DNA from 3 places in the Rhizobium sp. X9 genome. Region 1 is predicted to be linked to each of the others. Evidence: riboswitches for the same ligand, from Rfam matches in the RefSeq annotation. Region 1 holds a riboswitch; each other region holds the start of a gene.

Region 1 (3,270 bases):
CCCAGCCGGTTTTTTCCGCAATCATTCGCATACCGTCCGAAAACAGTGACGGATCGCCGCGAAAGCGGTTGACGATGAAGCCCTTTATCATCGCGGCATCGTCGGGGTCGAGAACGGTTCTTGTACCCACGAGGCTGGCGATGACCCCGCCTCTGTCTATATCGCCGATCAGGATGACGGGAGCATCGGCCGCGCGGGCAAAGCCCATATTGGCGATGTCGTTGGCGCGCAGGTTGATTTCGGATGCGCTGCCCGCCCCTTCCACCAGCACCAGATCGGCCCGTTGTTTCAGGTGCTCGAAGCTTTCCAGCACGCGCGGCAGCAGCCCGGCCTTCATGTGCTGGTAATCGGCGGCTTTGGCATTGCCGACAATTTTACCCTGCACCACCACCTGCGCGCCGGTTTCGCTCTGCGGCTTCAAAAGCACCGGGTTCATGTGAACCGACAGCGGAACGCCCGCTGCACGCGCCTGCAGCGCCTGCGCGCGGCCTATCTCGCCGCCATCGGCGGTGACCGCGGCATTGTTCGACATGTTCTGCGGCTTGAACGGCATGACGGACAGGCCGCGTTTGACGAAGGCACGGGCAAGGCCGGCCACCATCAGCGATTTGCCGACATCCGAGCCGGTTCCCTGAAACATCAGCACGCGTGCAGTCATGTCAGAATTCTATCCCTGCCTGCGCCTTCACACCCGCCTTGAAGTGATGTTTGATAAGGGTCATTTCGGTCACCATGTCGGCGGCGTCGATCAACGGTTGCTTGGCGTTGCGGCCGGTGACGATGACGTGCAGATCGGGCCGGCGGTTGGAAAGGGTTTCGACGACTTCTTCCAGCGGCAGGTAATCGTAACGCAGCGCGATATTCAACTCGTCGAGGATCAGGAGGCCGATCGTTTCGTCAGCCATCAGGACCTTGGCTTCTTCCCAGGCCTTTGCGGCTGCCATGACATCGCGTTTCAGGTCCTGCGTGTCCCAGGTAAACCCCTCGCCCATGGTGCGCCAAGCCACTTTGTCACCGAAGAGCGTCAGTGCCTGCTGTTCACCCGTCGACCACGCTCCCTTGATGAATTGCACCACGCCCACCCTGCGTCCGGTGCCGAGCATGCGCAAAGCAAGGCCGAAAGCCGCCGTGGACTTGCCTTTTCCGGGGCCGGTATTGATCATCAGCAGACCTTTTTCGATGGTCTTTTCCGCGACTTCGGCATCCTGAACCGTCTTGCGGTTCACCATTTTCTGCCGGTGGCGTTCGGCTGCGCTGTCGCTGATGTCGCGTGTCATCGCGTTTTCCTTCTCGTCCAGCGGCGCGGGGCCGGATGCCCCTGCCTTTCGGAGCGGCGACTATACCCAATTTGCCGCACCCGGCAATGCGGCCAGCCAACGGGCCGCGGCATTGACCCCCACGCCCGTTCAGCCTAAGGGTAAGGGACTGACGGTCTTTTCCCGGCAACGGGAAAAGCTAAGAGGGAACACGGTTCCGCCCTGACAGGGGTCATTCCGTGGCTGCCCCCGCAACTGTAAGCGGCAAGCCCGCACCGTAAAGCCACTGAACCTCTAAAGATGGTTCGGGAAGGCGGTGCCCGGGTGTTTTAAAGCCGCAAGCCAGGAGACCTGCCGTTTCAGGAAAAACGTCTGCCGGGCGGGGTGCTCCGGTCAGTCGGTCAGATCGAACAGCCGGCTCTGCGCTTTTCCGCATGCCGTTTTCGACATCCGCACCCCGATGAGTTTTTAAAGGCGCGGAAAGCGAAACGGTTTGGATATTACAGCGGTCTCTTCATGTGCGAATTCGGAGGCGGAAGGCGAAAACGCCTCCGGCGTCGTCGTTTTTGTCTGCCGCAGCTGTCGCGATGAAACCGATCCCAATGCGGAGCCGCGACCCGGTGCACGTCTTGCGGATGCCGTCATGGCAACAGCGCAGGAATCCGGCATTGTCGTCCGTTCCGTCAATTGTCTTGCCAATTGCAAACGCGGCCTCAGCGCCGTGCTTCGCGGCGGCGGCGGCTGGTCCTATGTCTTTGGCGGGCTGACGCCCGACGACGCGGAAGACCTGCTGACCGGCGCGCGCATGCTGGCCGCCTCCGCCGATGGCCTGATGCCCTGGCGCGGCCGCCCCGATACGTTGAAGCGCGGCATGGTGGCGCGCATTCCCCCATTCGATTTTACCGAGGAGAGATCATGAGCACCCTTCTGGACCGCGTTCCCTGCACCATCGTCACCGGCTTTCTGGGGGCCGGAAAAACCACGCTGCTGCGCGGTCTTCTCGAAAAGCTTGATGGCAAGCGACTGGCCATCATCGTCAATGAATTCGGTGATATCGGCATCGATGGCGAAATCCTCAAAGGCTGCGGCATTGAGAGCTGCCCGGAGGAAAACATCGTCGAACTGGCCAATGGCTGCATCTGCTGCACGGTCGCGGATGATTTCCAGCCGGCCATTGAACAGATCCTCAGTCGCCAGCCGAAGGTGGAACATATCCTCATCGAGACCTCGGGCCTCGCCCTGCCGAAGCCCCTGGTGCAGGCGTTCCAGTGGCCGGCCATCAAGAGCCGCGTAACAGTGGATGCCGTGGTGGCTGTCGTGGATGGTGCCGCCCTTGCCGAGGGCCAGGTGGCACATGACATGGAAGCACTTGCCGCCCAGCGGGCGAATGACGAAGCGCTCGATCACGACGATCCGGTCGAAGAGGTTTTTGAGGATCAGGTCGCCTGCGCCGATCTCATCGTCCTCACCAAGGCCGATCTCCTTGGTCACGCCGGTCTGGAAAAGGCGAAGGCTCATATTCTCGAGCATCTGCCGCGGGCTGCGAAGATCGTCGTCGCCTCGAATGGTGCAATCGACCCCGCCGTTCTGATCGGCCTCGGCCTTGCGGTGGAGGAAGATATCGAAAACCGCCGCACCCATCATGATGGCGAGCTTGACCACGAACACGACGATTTCGACAGCTTCGTCATCGATCTGCCCGCCGTGACCGATCCGGAAGCACTGGCCACCCGTATCGCGGAAACTGCTGCTGCGGAAAACGTTCTTCGCATCAAGGGTTTCGTTGAAGTTTCCGCCAAGCCGATGCGCCTGCAGGTGCAGGCCGTCGGCAGCCGTGTCAACCATTATTACGATCGGCCATGGGCAGCCGGTGAGGAGCGCCGCAGCCGCCTCGTCGTCATCGGCCAGAAGGGCCTCAACCGCGAAAAGATCGAACAGATGCTGGCCGCCTGACATAAAGCACGTCCGGTTTAAACGGGACGTGCTCTCTAGTTTTTGCGCATCATCCGGACGC
Region 2 (3,270 bases), 1.3 Mb from region 1:
TCCGCCGGGGAAGGTGGGCTTAGAACCCTCTGCGTGCGCACCTGCGACGGCTCGTTTTTCCCCATTGCCGCCAATGCCTCGCCGCTTGATTTTCGCGCCCAGGCGGAGCAATGCCAGAAAATGTGTCCGGGAACAGAGACGGAGCTTTATTTCCACTCCATGACGGATCAGGAAACCGCCGACATGGTGTCTGCCGAAACCGGAAAACCCTACAAGGACCTGCCAACCGCCTTTGCCTATAAAAATGCCTCGGCAAAGGCACCGGGCTGCGCCTGCAACATGGCCGCCTATCACGACGAGATGCAGAAGCAGGAAGAGGCAGCCCGGCCGGAAGCCGAAAAACCCTATTCCGGCATCACCACCATCCCATCACCGCAAGGCGACAAGGCTCAGAAACCCGCAGAGCAGCAGCAGGCCGCAAAGCCGCCGGAGCAACCGGTTCCTGAACGCGACTACGACCCGAACGACAGCAAGGTCCGCGTCATCGGCCCGAAATTCCTGCCCGATCAAACTGGGCGGATCGACCTGAAGAACCCCGCGCTGAAGGGTATACAGCCGCAGCAATAGCGTGCTGTGGGGCCTCCCCCTTAGGGCGGTCAGTTATGGAGCGAGCGCGTGCAGCTTGTTTCTTCTCCCCGACGGGGAGAAGAAACAGGCGGCAACGCTTTGCCTCTCACAAGCGAGCCCCAGCCTCCCTCTACCGCCCGCCCCACCGGTTGCGAAACACCAGTTCCTCCAGCGGCACGCGCTGACGCCAGCCCTTCACCGCCAGTTCCGGTTCGGTGTAAAGCTCATCGACGCGGCCGAGGCAGAGCCAGGCGACGATTTCGATATGGTCGGGGATTTCCAGAATGGCGCGAATGTCGCTGTCGTGGAAAATGCTGACCCAGCCGACGCCGATGCCTTCGGCGCGGGCCGCCAGCCAGAGGTTCTGGATGGCGCAGACGGTCGAATAGACATCCGTGCGCGGATTGTGGGTGCGGCCCAGCACCACCTTGCCGCCACGCGTCGGATCGCAAGTGACACAGATGCTGAGCGGCGCCTTGCGGATGCCCTCGAGCTTCAGGCTGCTATAAAGCGCCTGCTGCTCGCCTTCAAACATCGCCGCCGCCTCCTCATTGGCGCGGCGGAACGCCACCCAGGCCGCCTGTCTGACCGCGCCGTCGGTCACAAGCGTGAAATTCCACGGCTGCATGAAGCCGACCGAGGGGGCGGAATGCGCCGCCTTCAGCAAACGCTCCACCACATCATCCGGCAGCGGATCGGGCAGGAACTGGTCGCGCACATCGCGGCGGGTTTCAATGACGCGGTAGATCGCCTCGCGCTCCTCCTCCGAAAACGGGCGAGCGGGCGAAAGCGCATGATCGGACGCATTGGCATCGAGTGAACTGGTCGCGAGCGGATCGGTCGGCATCGTCTATCCCCAACAATGCTGGCGCGCCGCCATAAAAACCGGCTCCGGTTTCCAAACGCACGACACGCCCTTCAACAACCTGCCGCCGTCCACGCAGCCAGTCTATCCTGTCAGGCCGGTCTTCTGACTCGGCTTCATCCGCCCGCTTTCGCCTTCCCGAATTGCTTCAGTGGCATCAGAAAAAGGGCATCCGCCTCACAGCGCTGGGCACGTTCCGGTTTCGCACCGGATTCCCGATTCTCCCGCCGCAAATTGCGGGCACCTGACGCAAGAACCTATGGGCAAGAAAGCTTGCGAATACAAGCATATTGCAGAGCGATGCGGCAATGTGACCATGGCGAGCCCCCTACACCTCCGTCATTCCGGCCTTGAGCCGGAATCCAGCCAGCCCAAGTCCTTGGGCTGAGACGAGTCTTTTCACCGCGCAGACGCGCGTCTACTGGATTCCGGCTCAAGGCCGGAATGACGGGTCCTCCTTTACCGCATCACTCCACGGGGAAATAACGCACATACGCAAACTCATCCCCATCCGGTGACCAATTGGGTGAATTCATCGTTCCCTGCCCGCCAAACAGCTCGAACAGCGTCTCCACATTGCCGCCATCCATGTCCATCAGCCGCACGCGCACATCAAGATCGCGCGGGTGGTCGAAGACATCGGCGTCGTAGGAGACGAAGACCACCTTGTCACCCCTGGGGGACGGGTGCGGGAACCAGTCGCCATAAGCGCTGTCAGTGATGCGCTCGACGCTGGAGCCATCCACCCGCACGCGCCAGATCTGCATCAACCCGGTGCGGCTGGAATTGAAATAGATCCACCCGCCATCCGGCGAATAATCCGGCCCGTCATTACGGCCCTCACCATGGGTAAGGCGCGTTTCAACACCGCTGGCTATATCCATGGCATAGATGTCGAAAACCTGATCGCGAATGCCGCAATAAGCAAAGCTTTTCCCATCCGGCGACCAGCCGTGCCAATAGGACGGAAGGTTCCTTGTCATCAGCCGCGGCGTGCCGCCCGTCGATGGCAAAAGGTAGATGGCGCTCTTGCCGAATTCCACCTTGTCTGAAATGGCATAGAGCGAACCATCAGGCGAAATGCCGTGGTCGTTGTTGCAGAGCGTGGCAAAGCCGGTATCGACTTTCTCCGGCGCAGCATCACCGGCAAGAGACAGGCGATAGAGCAGCCCTTCGGCGTTCAACAGCAGATATCTGCCGTCCGGCGACCAGTTCGGCGCCTCGAACAGCTCGGATGTCTGCCACACCACCCGCATCTGCCGGGTGCGGATGTTGAAGATTTCGATGGAACTGCGCATGCTGCCTCCCGGGCCTGTCGATAGTCTGGATCGGGACGGCGCGACGCAGATATTCCATTTGCATCCGCCACCACCGTGATTATGATCCTAGGGCCGCAGGCACCGTCCTGCAAATTCAAATAGGAAAAAACGCCAGCGCTCCGGCACCGCCCGCACCGCTTCCCGTTTCTCCCAGATCCGAGGTTCCGCGATGAATACCATCGCCGATCACGGCATCCGGTTCGGCCGGATCGCCGCAATGCTTCCTGTCAAGAATATCGAAAAAGCCCGTGATTTTTATGTCGGCGTGCTGGGTTTCGAAAAGACCTTCGAAAACGGCAATCCCGTCGGTTTCATGATCCTGAAACAGGGCAATGCCGAGCTGCACCTGACATTGCAGCCCACCCATAAGGCAGCGCCCTTCAATGTGGCGCATATGATGGTCAGCGATGTCGATACGCTGCATGAGATTTGCAAAAGCCATGGGCTGCGCATCATCAAGGGCCTGCAGGACAAGGATTATGGCCTGCGTGCCTTCGTTTTCGAAGACCCTGATGGCAA
Region 3 (3,270 bases), 100 kb from region 1:
GGCGCCAAGGAAGCGCCAAAGGAAACGCTTGCCGCATGACGCTGAAGCTTGAGACGATCGTCGAAGACGTTCTTCGGCGGGCAGAGGGCCAATCCCGTTTCATCATCGCCATTGCCGGTCCCCCTGGGGCCGGCAAATCCACGCTGGCGGATGCGCTCTGCGACGCTCTGCTGGCGCGGAGCGAAACGGCTGCCGTCCTGCCGATGGATGGCTTTCATATGGACAATGGCATTCTCGAAGAGCGGGGGCTGCTGCCGCGAAAGGGCGCTCCCGAAACCTTCGATGTGCGTGGTTTCCTCGATATCGTCTCCGCCGTCCGCAAGGGCGGACAGGAGGTGCTTGTTCCGGTTTTTGACCGTTCCCGCGAAATTGCCATCGCCTCCGCCCGTGCTGTCCCGCCAGAGACACGCTTTGTCCTTGCCGAAGGCAATTATCTCCTGCTGAATGAAGCGCCCTGGACCACGCTTTCCGACAGCTTTGACCTCACCATCTTCGTTGGCCCGTCCGTCGCGGTGCTTGAAGAGAGGCTGCGGAACAGATGGCAGGGTTACGGTCTCGATGCGGCTGCGATCCACGCCAAACTTTTTGAGAACGATCTTCCCAACGGAAAAAGGGTAATCGAGAACACTCGCCCCGCCGATATTCGCATCGATATCTGGGAATAGATTAACGCTTTTCCCGTCTTGAGCGGCAACTCCATTTATCGTTAAGCCTTTGTTGACTCTGTGTTGAATCTTTTTGATCCACAGGGTGGGGCTTTTCCATGTCTATTTATTGACGAGAAAATTTCCTCATATACTATATGTGGTGTTCGAGGTTCTTCCGATTCGCAAGCGTCGGGAGCTAAGACGGGAATTCGGTGCGTAACGCCATTAATGGCGGAGCAAGGCCGAAACTGCCCCCGCAACTGTAAGCGGTGAGCATCGTTCCGATTTGGGTCACTGGAGCCGAAAGCTCCGGGAAGGCCGGAATAGATGTTGTGACCCGCAAGTCAGGAGACCTGCCTTGAGCGCAAACGTCCACGGGCGGGGTGTCCGGAGGAAGGTGTTGACGCAAATGATTTGCGTGCGCCCTTTTCTGCCCCCTCCAGAACAAGCTTCGGGGTGAAGTCATGCCAGTGCATTTTTTTGAGTTCCTGCGCTCGTCGGCGTAGAGAATGATTTTCCACGGCTAAAGGCCGTGCCCGCCACCTGAATGACAGAACCATCGCCAACCGATTGCGATCGCAATCGGCAATGTTGAGCCGTGTGCAAAAGCGGCTTCGAAAGAGGAAATCATGACCGTCACCGTTTACAGCAAGCCCGCCTGCGTCCAATGCACCGCCACCTATCGCGCACTCGACCGCATTGGCGTGAGCTACGAGATCATCGATATCTCCGAAGATGCGGATGCGCTCGATCATGTTCGCGGCCTTGGTTACATGCAGGTTCCGGTGGTCGTCGCCGGCGAGCGCCACTGGGCGGGTTTCCGTCCAGATATGATCGGCTCGATCAGCTGAGGCGGCGGGCGATGGGGCTGATCGTCTATTATTCCAGCCGGTCTGAAAACACGCATCGCTTCCTTCAGAAACTGGGACGACGATTGTTTCGCCTGCCGCTGGGTGCCGAGGAGGAGGTGCCGCATGTGTCGGAACCCTATGTACTCGTCACCCCCACCTATGGGGGCGGCGGCACGAAAGGGGCCGTGCCGAAACCGGTGATCCGGTTCTTGAACGAGCCTTCCAACCGAAACCTCATTCGCGGCGTCATTGCGGCGGGAAACACGAATTTTGGCGCAGCTTTCGCATCCGCCGGAGATATCGTCTCGCGCAAATGCGCGGTGCCGTTTCTCTATCGCTTCGAGCTTCTCGGCACGGAGGAAGATGTCGCCAATGTCAAACATGGATTGGAACGATTTTGGACACGCTGACCTCGAGCGCGCTGCGCAAGGACGCCAAACAGCCGGTAGCCGCAAGCCAGAAACCGGTCGATACTGGGCTGGACTACCACGCGCTGAACGCGATGCTGAACCTCTATGACGCGGATGGAAAAATCCAGCTCGACAAGGACCGCCTTGCGGCGAGGCAATATTTCCTCCAGCACGTCAACCAGAATACCGTCTTTTTCCATAACCTCAGGGAAAAGCTCGATTATCTGGTGACCGAAGGATATTACGAGCAGGAGGTGCTGGACCAGTATTCCTTCAATTTCGTTCGTGACCTCTACGATGAAGCCTATGCCCGGAAATTCCGCTTTCCGACCTTTCTCGGCGCCTTCAAATATTACACCTCCTATACGCTGAAGACCTTCGACGGAAAACGCTATCTGGAGCGTTACGAGGATCGCGTCTGCATGGTGGCGCTGGCTCTGGCGCGCGGCGATGAGCAGCTTGCCCGCGATCTGGTCGACGAGATTATTTCGGGCCGCTTCCAGCCGGCAACGCCGACCTTTCTCAACGCCGGCAAGAAAAGCCGTGGTGAGCTGGTCTCGTGTTTTCTGCTGCGTGTAGAAGACAATATGGAGAGCATAGGCCGCTCCATCAATTCGGCCCTGCAGCTTTCCAAGCGCGGCGGCGGCGTGGCGCTGTCCTTGACCAATATTCGCGAATTCGGAGCGCCGATCAAGCAGATCGAAAACCAGTCTTCCGGCGTCATTCCTGTCATGAAGCTGCTGGAGGATAGTTTTTCCTATGCCAACCAGCTTGGCGCGCGACAGGGTGCCGGCGCGGTCTATCTGCATGCCCACCATCCGGATATCATGCGTTTCCTTGATACGAAACGCGAAAACGCCGACGAAAAAATCCGCATCAAGACCCTGTCGCTCGGCGTGGTGATCCCCGACATTACCTTCGAACTCGCCCGCAACAACGAGGATATGTATCTGTTCTCGCCCTATGATGTGGAGCGGGTCTATGGCGTGCCGCTGACCGAGATTTCGGTCACCGAAAAATATCATGAAATGGTCGCCGACAGCCGCATCCGCAAGAAGAAGATCAAGGCGCGTGAGTTCTTCCAGGTCATCGCCGAAATCCAGTTTGAAAGCGGTTATCCCTACATCATGTTCGAGGATACGGTGAACCGCGCCAATCCGATCGCCGGTCGTATCAGCATGAGCAATCTCTGCTCGGAGATTCTTCAGGTCAGCGAAGCGAGCGAGTTCAACGCCGATCTGTCCTATAGCCATATGGGCAAGGATATTTCCTGCAATCTCGGCTCGCTCAACATTGCATCAGCAATGGATTCGGCCGATTTCGGCAAGACGATCGAGACCTCCATTCGGGCGCTGACGGCAG

What was found. Region 1 has a riboswitch for cobalamin ahead of JZY08_RS13425 (DUF1636 family protein). Riboswitches for the same ligand answer to the same signal wherever they lie in the genome.
Region 2: linked by a shared signal. The riboswitch ahead of bluB (5,6-dimethylbenzimidazole synthase) and the one ahead of JZY08_RS13425 (DUF1636 family protein) in region 1 are both predicted to bind cobalamin.
Region 3: linked by a shared signal. The riboswitch ahead of nrdH (glutaredoxin-like protein NrdH) and the one ahead of JZY08_RS13425 (DUF1636 family protein) in region 1 are both predicted to bind cobalamin.

Annotation. Positions count from the first base shown of each region.
Region 1 is NZ_CP071311.1:2,791,015-2,794,284, reverse strand. Features, by position in the region: gene JZY08_RS13435 (cobyric acid synthase) at 1-658, opposite strand, end outside; gene cobO (cob(I)yrinic acid a,c-diamide adenosyltransferase) at 660-1,277, opposite strand; cobalamin riboswitch at 1,413-1,630, shown strand; gene JZY08_RS13425 (DUF1636 family protein) at 1,750-2,175, shown strand; gene cobW (cobalamin biosynthesis protein CobW) at 2,172-3,209, shown strand.
Region 2 is NZ_CP071311.1:1,465,103-1,468,372, forward strand. Features, by position in the region: gene JZY08_RS07205 (DUF2865 domain-containing protein) at 1-567, shown strand, start outside; gene bluB (5,6-dimethylbenzimidazole synthase) at 698-1,414, opposite strand; cobalamin riboswitch at 1,510-1,695, opposite strand; gene JZY08_RS07215 (TolB family protein) at 1,900-2,730, opposite strand; gene JZY08_RS07220 (glyoxalase superfamily protein) at 2,921-3,270, shown strand, end outside.
Region 3 is NZ_CP071311.1:2,893,942-2,897,211, forward strand. Features, by position in the region: gene JZY08_RS13880 (ATP-binding cassette domain-containing protein) at 1-39, shown strand, start outside; gene JZY08_RS13885 (nucleoside triphosphate hydrolase) at 36-665, shown strand; cobalamin riboswitch at 798-1,023, shown strand; gene nrdH (glutaredoxin-like protein NrdH) at 1,277-1,498, shown strand; gene nrdI (class Ib ribonucleoside-diphosphate reductase assembly flavoprotein NrdI) at 1,510-1,908, shown strand; gene nrdE (class 1b ribonucleoside-diphosphate reductase subunit alpha) at 1,896-3,270, shown strand, end outside.